Regions from separate parts of the Pseudomonas spartinae genome, predicted to be linked through region 2. Evidence: riboswitches for the same ligand, from Rfam matches in the RefSeq annotation. Region 2 holds a riboswitch; the other holds the start of a gene.
The links. Region 2 has a riboswitch for cobalamin ahead of cobW (cobalamin biosynthesis protein CobW). Riboswitches for the same ligand answer to the same signal wherever they lie in the genome.
Positions count from the first base shown of each region.

Region 1: linked by a shared signal. The riboswitch ahead of cobO (cob(I)yrinic acid a,c-diamide adenosyltransferase) and the one ahead of cobW (cobalamin biosynthesis protein CobW) in region 2 are both predicted to bind cobalamin.

Region 1 covers NZ_CBDAMB010000006.1:43,074-47,482, forward strand. The annotation lists gene bluB (5,6-dimethylbenzimidazole synthase) at 1-147, opposite strand, end outside; gene ACN8M7_RS14460 (cobyrinic acid a,c-diamide synthase CobB) at 144-1,436, opposite strand; gene cobO (cob(I)yrinic acid a,c-diamide adenosyltransferase) at 1,436-2,047, opposite strand; cobalamin riboswitch at 2,236-2,456, opposite strand; gene ACN8M7_RS14470 (hypothetical protein) at 2,496-2,816, opposite strand; gene ACN8M7_RS14475 (NlpC/P60 family protein) at 2,823-3,347, opposite strand; gene ACN8M7_RS14480 (C40 family peptidase) at 3,432-4,058, opposite strand; gene ACN8M7_RS14485 (molybdopterin molybdotransferase MoeA) at 4,208-4,409, opposite strand, start outside.
Region 2 covers NZ_CBDAMB010000002.1:586,477-590,885, forward strand. The annotation lists gene ACN8M7_RS06550 (phosphoethanolamine transferase) at 1-438, shown strand, start outside; gene cobM (precorrin-4 C(11)-methyltransferase) at 733-1,488, opposite strand; gene ACN8M7_RS06560 (cobalamin biosynthesis protein) at 1,485-1,919, opposite strand; cobalamin riboswitch at 2,006-2,201, shown strand; gene cobW (cobalamin biosynthesis protein CobW) at 2,296-3,345, shown strand; gene cobN (cobaltochelatase subunit CobN) at 3,438-4,409, shown strand, end outside.

The DNA.
Region 1 (4,409 bases), on a different contig from region 2:
GCTGGGCGCGTGGTGCGCCGCTTCGAGCAGGCGCGCCAGCACCTCGGGCGGCACCTGACCACCGGCGAAGTGGCGCATGTCACGGCGCTCGGCGATGACGCGGTACACCGCGGCGCGCTCCTCAAGACTGAAAGCGTGGTCGGTCACGGACGCAACAGCGCAGCGGCTGCCTCCGGGTTGGACGGCAAGTAGAAGTGGATATAGCTGGCGGTGAGTCGACCCAGGCGGTACACCGCCTCGGCCACTGGTTTGCCATTCGGGCAGCGGCCGAGCGCCAGTGGCTGCAATGGACTTTCCAGCCGCGAGTGGTGGTAACTGTGGCCGCGCAGCTCACCCTCCGGCAACGTCACCTCCTGCAGGGCCAGAGCCGTCAGGCGGGCCTGCAATGCCGCGCTGCCGCTGAGCAGACCGAGCATGCGCCCACTGGCGCCCTGTTTGTCACGCAGCTCATCGAGCAAGTAGAGCATGCCGCCACATTCGGCGAGCAGCGGCTTGCCGGCCCGGTGATGGGCACGAATCGCGTCAGCCATGGCCTGATTGCCCTCCAGCTCGGACAGGTACAGCTCGGGATAACCGCCCGGCAGATAAAGGCTGTCCACGTCAGGCAACGTGCGGTCGCTCAGTGGCGAGAAGAAATGCAGCTCGGCCCCGAGTGCGTGCAGCAGGTCGAGGTTGGCCTGATAAAGAAAGGCGAACGCCGCGTCACGCGCCACGCCGATACGAACTCCGGCCAGCAGCTCAGGTGGCGGCTCAATCACCGGCGCGGCAAAACTCACTGCCGGCGGCAGATCAACGTCGGCGGTAGCTGCCAGCGCATCGGCAGCGGCATCCAGGCGCGCGTCCAGATCAGCCAGCTCGTCTGCCTGCACCAGGCCCAGGTGACGACTGGGCAGTTCCACCGCAGCGCTACGCGGCAAGGCGCCGAACCAGCGAATGCTGGGCGGCAATGCATCGCGTAGGATGTCGCCATGACGGGTGCTGGCCACGCGGTTACCGAGCACGCCGGCAAAAGGCAGGTCTGGCTGGAAGGTGGCCAGGCCATGGGCCAGCGCACCGAAGGTCTGCGCCATTGCTGCGCCATCGATCACCGCCAGCACCGGCACGCCGAAACGACGCGCCAGATCGGCCGCCGAGGGTTTGCCATCGAACAGCCCCATCACCCCTTCGATGAGAATCAGATCGGCCTCGCCTGCGGCCTGCCACAACAATCGACGGCTCTCGCCCTCACCGACCATGGCCAGATCGAGCTGGTACACCGGCGCGCCACTGGCACGGGCATGGATCATCGGATCGAGAAAATCCGGACCGCACTTGAATACCCGCACTCGCCGCCCCTGGCGCGTATGCAGGCGCGCCAGGGCGGCAGTCACGGTGGTCTTGCCCTGGCCGGAGGCCGGGGCGGCAATCAACAGTGCCGGGCAGTGACGTGCAGCCATCAGAATTCGACGCCCTTCTGAGCCTTAACCCCGGACTTGAAGGCATGTTTGACCAGGCTCATCTCGGTGACCGTATCGGCCGCCTCGATCATCCCCGGCAAGGCGCCACGGCCCGTCACCACCACATGCTGCAGCAGCGGCCGGGCCTCGATATCGGCCAGCACCGCGTCCAGTTCGAGGTAGCCATGCTTGAGGGCGATGTTCAGCTCGTCCAGCACGACCAGGCCGACGGACTCGTCGCTGAGCAGGCGCTGGGCCACAGCCCAGGCTTCCTGCGCCTTGGCGATATCCCGCTGACGATCCTGGGTTTCCCAGGTAAAGCCCTCGCCCATGACGTGGTAGCTGACCTCTTCGGGAAAGCGCCTGAAGAAGGTTTCCTCACCGGTGCTGGCAGCGCCCTTGATGAACTGCACCACGCCGACCCGGAGGCCATGACCGAGGGCGCGCGCGACCATGCCGAAGGCGCTGCTGCTCTTGCCCTTGCCATTACCGCTGTGCACCAGCAGCAGGCCGTATTCGTCCTGAGCCTGGGCGATCTTCTCGTCGATCAGGGCTTTCTTGCGCTGCATGCGCGCCTTGTGGCGGGCATCGCGTTCGCTGGACTCGTTCATGCTGTGCTCCTGTACATCAGGCACCCGCGTCTGCTGTTGGTTAAACAGCATGAGCGGCGATGAGAAAGCAGGTCGCGATGATCCGCACGTTCTCACCCAGGCGCCAATGGCTGGTCAGGCGAGCGGAAGACAGGAAACACCCACACCCCGGGAAACCGGAGCGTCGGCCGGACAACGCCCTCCGCGATGCCGTGAAATTGCGACAGGCCGGTCTCCGGGCTCGTGAGTGAACCCAAAGGCTCGACACCGCGCCTTCCCGTGCAGAGCACAGTGGCGTTGCAGACTGCGTGAGCGGTGTTTGACTCACCTACCGTTGCGGGGGCAGCGCCGGCATTCGGACCGGCTTCCCTGTTTCACCCCTCATGCGCGCTTGACGGCAACTCGGGGCACCTGAAGCAAGGCGCGCAGGGTAGAGGCTGGCAGCCCTGCGCGTCAACGCCGAGACCGCTCAATGCCTGGGCGTGAAGCCCGCCGGTTTGGTGGCCAGCCACTCGACGAAGGTACGCAGACGCTCATCACCCAGCAGCGCGTCGCGGCTGTTATAGGTCAGCGCCAGCTCCTTTTCGCTGAACAACCGGTGAATCTGGTTATGGCAGGCGCGACAGACCCAGAGCGTGGCCGTGATCCGCGCGTGGCGAGCGAAGCGTTTCTGCACGTAGGCCTTGTCGTGCAGTGCTTTGGGAATCAAATGATGACGCGTCAGCGCAACCGGCCGTGCGCACAGCTCGCAAGCCTCGGGCTGAGGCGGCAGGCGAATGGGCTCGGCCATGGCTGGTCAGGGATTGCGGGCAAGCTCGGGCGTGATCACACGCTTGGCATCGAGGTAGACACGCTGCCAGTAGACGTTGTCGAGACTGTCCAGACGCACCGTACCGCCCGTGGACGGCGCATGTACGAAACGCCCCTCGCCGACGTAGATACCGGCGTGACTGACAGCGCGCCCGCCATTGGTGGCGAAGAACACCAGATCACCGCTTTGCAGCGCATCGCGGCGAACGTCCGGAGTGCGCATCGCACTCAGCTCGCGGGTCGAGCGCGGTAGGCGGATACCCGCAGCATCGCGGTATACATAGCCGATCAGACCACTGCAGTCGAAGCCACCCTCTGGCGTGTTACCGCCATAGCGATAAGGCGTGCCGACCAACCCCAGCGCGCGAAACAACACATCATCAGTACCGCCCTGATAGGCGGAAGAAGACACCGGAGGAATATAGGTCGGCTGAGGAGAAGGTGCGCGGCTGCTACAGGCACTCAGCAGCAGCACGAGAGAAATGAGGGCAACACGGGTCGTGACGGGCATAAGCGAGGCGATCCAGAGCCTGAGTGCGCTCTACTCTGCCGATTCACGACGAACGGCGCAACCCTTGGGTTACGCCGTGACCCATCAGTTGTGGCGCTTGGCGGCGACCTGCTCTTCCACCGGAGCCAGTGCCAGGACGCGCTTGGCCTGCAGGTAACTGCGGTTCCAGTAGCTGTCGTCCAGGCTGTCGATACGCACACCACCGCTGCGGCTGCTGCTGGAGTGGATGAACTGGTCATCGCCCAGGTAGATGCCGGCATGGCTGACGCGACCACGGCCACGGTCGTTGAACAGAATCAGATCACCCGGCTCCAGATCGGCGCGCGCCACCTTGGGCGCGGCCAGCTTGATCAACTCACGGGTCGAACGCGGCAGTTCGAGACCAACTTCCTTGCGGAACAGGTAACCCACGAAACCGCTGCAATCGAAACCGGACTGCACCGAAGTGCCGCCATAGCGATAACGCGTACCGATCAGCGAACGCCCGAGGTCGAGCAGACTGTCAGCCAACTGCGGCATTTCGTAGGGTTTGTCGTCGGTCAGCGCGGCGATTTCATCGTCGGCAGGCTCAGGCTCGACCTGCTGGGAGAGCGGACGAGCAACTGGCTCGACCGCGGCTTCGCCGATCTGCGGTTGCGGCGCGTGGCCGGCGCAGGCAGCGAGAAAGGCTGTGAGTGCAAGAGGCACGAGGGGTGCGAAGCGTCTTAGCATGGGCACGACCGTGTCGATTGAATTTACAAGCTGGCGAATATGCCCGCTATAAGGCTCATTTGCAAATTCTATCGTTATAAATGTGACCCAGTAGTTTCGCCACGCAATCTAAAGCGCCCGACCGTTCGCACGGCCGGGCAACTCAGGCGCTAGCCGAGAATCTCGCTCAGCGGGATAAAGCGCAGCATATCCCCCTCGGCCAGCGTGCTGCCTTCCATCACCTCGGCCAGCCCTTCGGCCCAGGCGGCGCTAAGCAGCACGCCTGAACTCTGATTGGCGTAGGGCACCACCCGCCCCTGCTCCAGGCGTGCCCGCAGGTACTCGCGACGCATGCCCGGCTTGCGCCAGGCG
Region 2 (4,409 bases):
CGCTTCGAGCCGGTCTGCGCGAGCAATGCCCTCAACGATTGCTCGCAGCAGGACATCATCAACGCCTACGACAACACCATCGCTTACACCGACCACGTGCTGGCCGGCATGATCGATACGCTACGCGCCCACTCCGACACGCTCGATACGGCGTTCATCTACCTGTCCGACCATGGCGAGTCGCTGGGTGAGTTCAACCTCTACCTGCACGGTACGCCCTATGCGCTGGCGCCACCGGAGCAGACCCATGTGCCGATGCTGATGTGGTTCTCCAAGGGTTATCAACAGGACTTCGCGCTGGATCAGCAGTGCCTGCGTCAGGCCAGCAGCCAGGCGTATAGCCAGGACAATCTGTTTCACTCGATGCTCGGCCTGTTGCAGGTCGATACGCAGGAATATCAGCGCGGCTTGGATCTGTTCGCTAACTGTCGGGAGTAGTTCCAGGTGCCGCGCGGGTATGCCGCTCAATGAGCGAGGCCTGAGGTTGTTAACAAAGTGTGTGGATCATGTTGTGGGTATCTTGCGGGTAAAGCGCTGTAGCCCTTGAATGGCAGGGGTTGTAGCGCTTTGATCAATAAATAATCCAGAGGCTTTGAGTTATTCACTGCTGCTTTGGACAAAGCTACGCACAATCTGTTGATAAGTATCTCCAGGCCTTTGTATTAAAGGCCTGTAGCGATTTGTACGTTTTTTCTCCAGCAGTTTGCTCGGTGGGCGAGTTGATCAGTGGCGTCAGTCGTGACCGGGGCGATAGAGGTGTTTGTGCCGGGCGTCGTACAGCGCCGACTCGGCGAAGGCCCCCGGGTCGAGCACGCGTCCGACGAGTATCAGCGCCGTGCGCCGAAAGTCCTTGGCGGCGACCTTCGTTTCGATATCGGCCAGGGTGCCCAGTACCCAATCCTGATCCGGCCAGCTCGCCCTGTGGATAACCGCGATGGGGCAGTCCGCGCCATAGTGCGGCAGCAGTTCGCTGACGATGGCCGGCAGTTGGCGTACGCCAAGATGAATGGCCATGGTCGCGCGGTGCCGCGCCAGGTCGTGCAGTTGTTCACCCTCGGGCATCGGCGACGTGGTGCCGTAGCGGGTCAGGATCACCGTCTGGGCGATGCCTGGCAGGGTCAGCTCGCTTTCCAGCAACGCGGCGCAGGCGGCGGTAGCGGTGACGCCGGGGATGATCTCGAAGGGAATACCCAGGGTGCGCAGCTCGCGAATCTGCTCGCCGATGGCACCGTACAGTGAAGGATCGCCGGAGTGCACGCGAGCCACGTTCTGGCCGCGTTCGTGGGCTTCGCGCAACAGGCTGACGATTTCGCCAAGGTTCAGCTCGGCGGTGTTCACTACCTGCTCGGCACTGTGCCCCTGCAGCACTGCTTCGGGCACCAGCGAGCCGGCGTAGAGAATCACCGGGCACGAACGAATCAGGCGCTGGCCCTTGACGGTGATCAGCTCGGGGTCGCCGGGGCCGGCGCCGATGAAGTAGATGGTCATGCAGGTTCTCTATCGAAAGTGGCCAGCGCACAGGTGGCGCTGGCGCTGCGGTTCTTCATGCCGAGCAGCTGGGCGTCGCTGCCCAGGCGAGCGGCGAGTGCCAGGGCGCAGGGTTCGGCGACGGCGGGGCTGCCGGTGCTAGCTTGAGTGAGCAGGCTGGCGGTGTTCGCAGCCTGGTAGGGCGCGAGGTCGTCGGGGGAGAAGAACCACAGCCCCAGGTCCAGGCGCATGGCCAGTTCATGCAGCCCTGGCTCGTCGTGCTTGTGCGCGATGCTGGCCAGTCCCGCCAGGTTATCCACAGTCAACTCATGGCGGGCCAGGCTGCGAGCCAGCAGGTCAAGCAGCTCCTCCTGTGCACAACCACGGCGACAGCCCAGGCCGGCAACCACCCTGAGGGCGGCGGCGGGGTGATCGAGGTGGCTGCTGGTCATGAGCGGCATTCGTGTCGGAGGGGAACCTAGCTCATCATGGCACCTGCCAGCGGTCAACCGCGATTGACCGGCCGCCGCGGCCTGCGTAGCCTTCTCGCTTTCGAGGTTCTTCCGGGCAAATCGCCGGGAGGCTAAGAGGGAACAGGGTCGACGCCCTGGCTGCCCCCGCAACTGTGAACGGTCTTAAGCCCTTCGATATGCCACTGCCGTCAGGCGGGAAGGTGAAGGGTTCGCAACGCGCAGACCGTGAGCCAGGAGACCTGCCTCGATAATCAGCCATTTGCTCGGACGGGGTGATCCGACGCGGCCAGCACGCTCCTGCGTGCCTGCCTGCGCATACCCGTCCGCCGAACTTACCGACGCCACGGGGCCCTTCATGAAAACCCTCGCCAAACTGCCTGTCACCATCGTCACCGGTTTTCTCGGTGCCGGTAAAACCACCTTGCTGCGCCATCTGCTGGCCAATGCCGGCGGCCGCCGTATCGCGGTGATCGTCAACGAGTTCGGCGAGCTGGGCATCGATGGCGAGATCCTCAAGCAATGCTCCATCGGTTGCAGCGAGGAAGAAGCCAACGGTCGCGTCTTCGAACTGGCCAACGGCTGCCTGTGCTGCACCGTGCAGGAGGAGTTCTTCCCGGTGATGCGCGAGCTGGTAGCGCGTCGTGGCGACCTCGACCATATCCTCATCGAGACCAGTGGCCTGGCGCTGCCCAAGCCGCTGGTGCAGGCCTTCAACTGGCCGGAAATCCGCAACGCCTGCACGGTCGACGCGGTGATCACCGTGGTCGACAGCCCGGCGGTAGTGGCCGGCACCTTCGCTGCCTTCCCCGATCAGGTGGACGAGCAGCGCAAGCTCGACCCCAACCTCGACCATGAGTCGCCGCTGCATGAACTGTTCGCCGACCAGTTGGCCAGTGCCGACCTGGTCATCCTCAACAAGGCCGACCTGCTCGACGCCGAGGCGCTGGCCGCCGTGCGCGCCGAAGTAGCCGAGGAGCTGCCGGCGGCGGTGAAGGTGATCGAGGCGCACAGTGGCGAACTGCCATTGGACGTGCTGCTGGGCCTGAACAGCGAAACCGAGCTGCATATCGACAGCCGTCGCACCCATCACGACGATGAAGACGAAGACCACGATCACGAGGAATTCGACTCGTTCCACGTGGAACTACCGGAAGCCGAGGAGGCGCGCCTGCTGGCTGCGCTGAAGGACGCCGTGGCCAAGTACGGCATCCTGCGGGTGAAAGGCTTCGCTGCCATCCCAGGTAAGCCGATGCGCCTGCTGGTGCAGGGCGTAGGCCAGCGCTTCGACCGTCACTTCGACCGCGCCTGGCAGGCCGACGAGCCGCGCACCAGCCGCCTGGTGGTGATCGGCCAGCAGCTCGACCGCGCGGCCATCGAGGCCGAGCTGCAAGCCGCGCTGGCTTGAGTGGTTGTGGGAGGGGCTTTAGCCGCGACTAGCAGCGAACCCGGTCGCGGCTAAAACCCCACCCACAATTTCGCCCGCTCCACGGAACGACCATGCATCTATTGCGCACCCAGCCCGGCGCCCAACTGCCGGCCGACAGCATCGCCGACCTTGGCCAGACGCCTGCCGAGCTGGTGATCCTGTGCACGGGGGATTCGCACCTGTCGCTGTTGGCCGAAGCGGCGCGGCAGCTGCCGGCCGACTACCCCAGTCTGCGTCTGGCCAGCCCGGCGCAGCTGAGCAACAACGCTTCGGTGGATTACTACGTCGAGCAGGTGCTGCAGCACGCCAGGGTCATCCTGATTTCGGTGCATGGCGGGGTGAGCTACTGGCGCTATGGGGTCGAGCGCCTGGTGGAGCTGGGCGAACGCGGCGCCACGGTGATCATGGTGCCGGGCGATGACAAGCCCGACCCGGAGCTGAACGCCCTCGGCAACGTCGCCGAAGAAGACAGCCAGCGCCTCTGGCAGTACCTGCGTCAGGGCGGGCTGGACAATGCGCGTCAGCTGTTCCGCTGCATCGGCAGCCGCTGGCTGGGGCGTGCGGACACCTGGCTGGAGCCGCAGCCGTTGCCGCGTGTCGGCCTCTATCACCGCAATGCCAGCCCGGCCACGCTTGGCGACTGGCAGGCACAGTGGCAGCCCGGCGCGCCCGTGGTGGCGCTGCTGTTCTATCGCAACCACGTACAGTCGGCGAATACCGCTTTCGTCGATACCTTCTGCGAACACCTGCTCGCTCAGGGCCTCAACCCGCTGCCGATCGCTGTGGCAAGCCTCAAGGAGACGGCCTGTCTGGAGCAAGTGCAGGCCTGGCTGGATGAAACCAATGCCGCGCTGATCATCAATACCACCGGGTTTGCCCTGTCCAACCCCGAGGCACCGCAGGCACGGGTGTTCCGCCGTGACATCCCGGTACTGCAGGCCATCTGCTCGCTGGACAACCAGGCGCAGTGGCAGGCCAGTGCGCAGGGGCTCGGTTCGCGCGACCTGGCCATGCATGTGGTGCTGCCCGAGCTGGATGGCCGG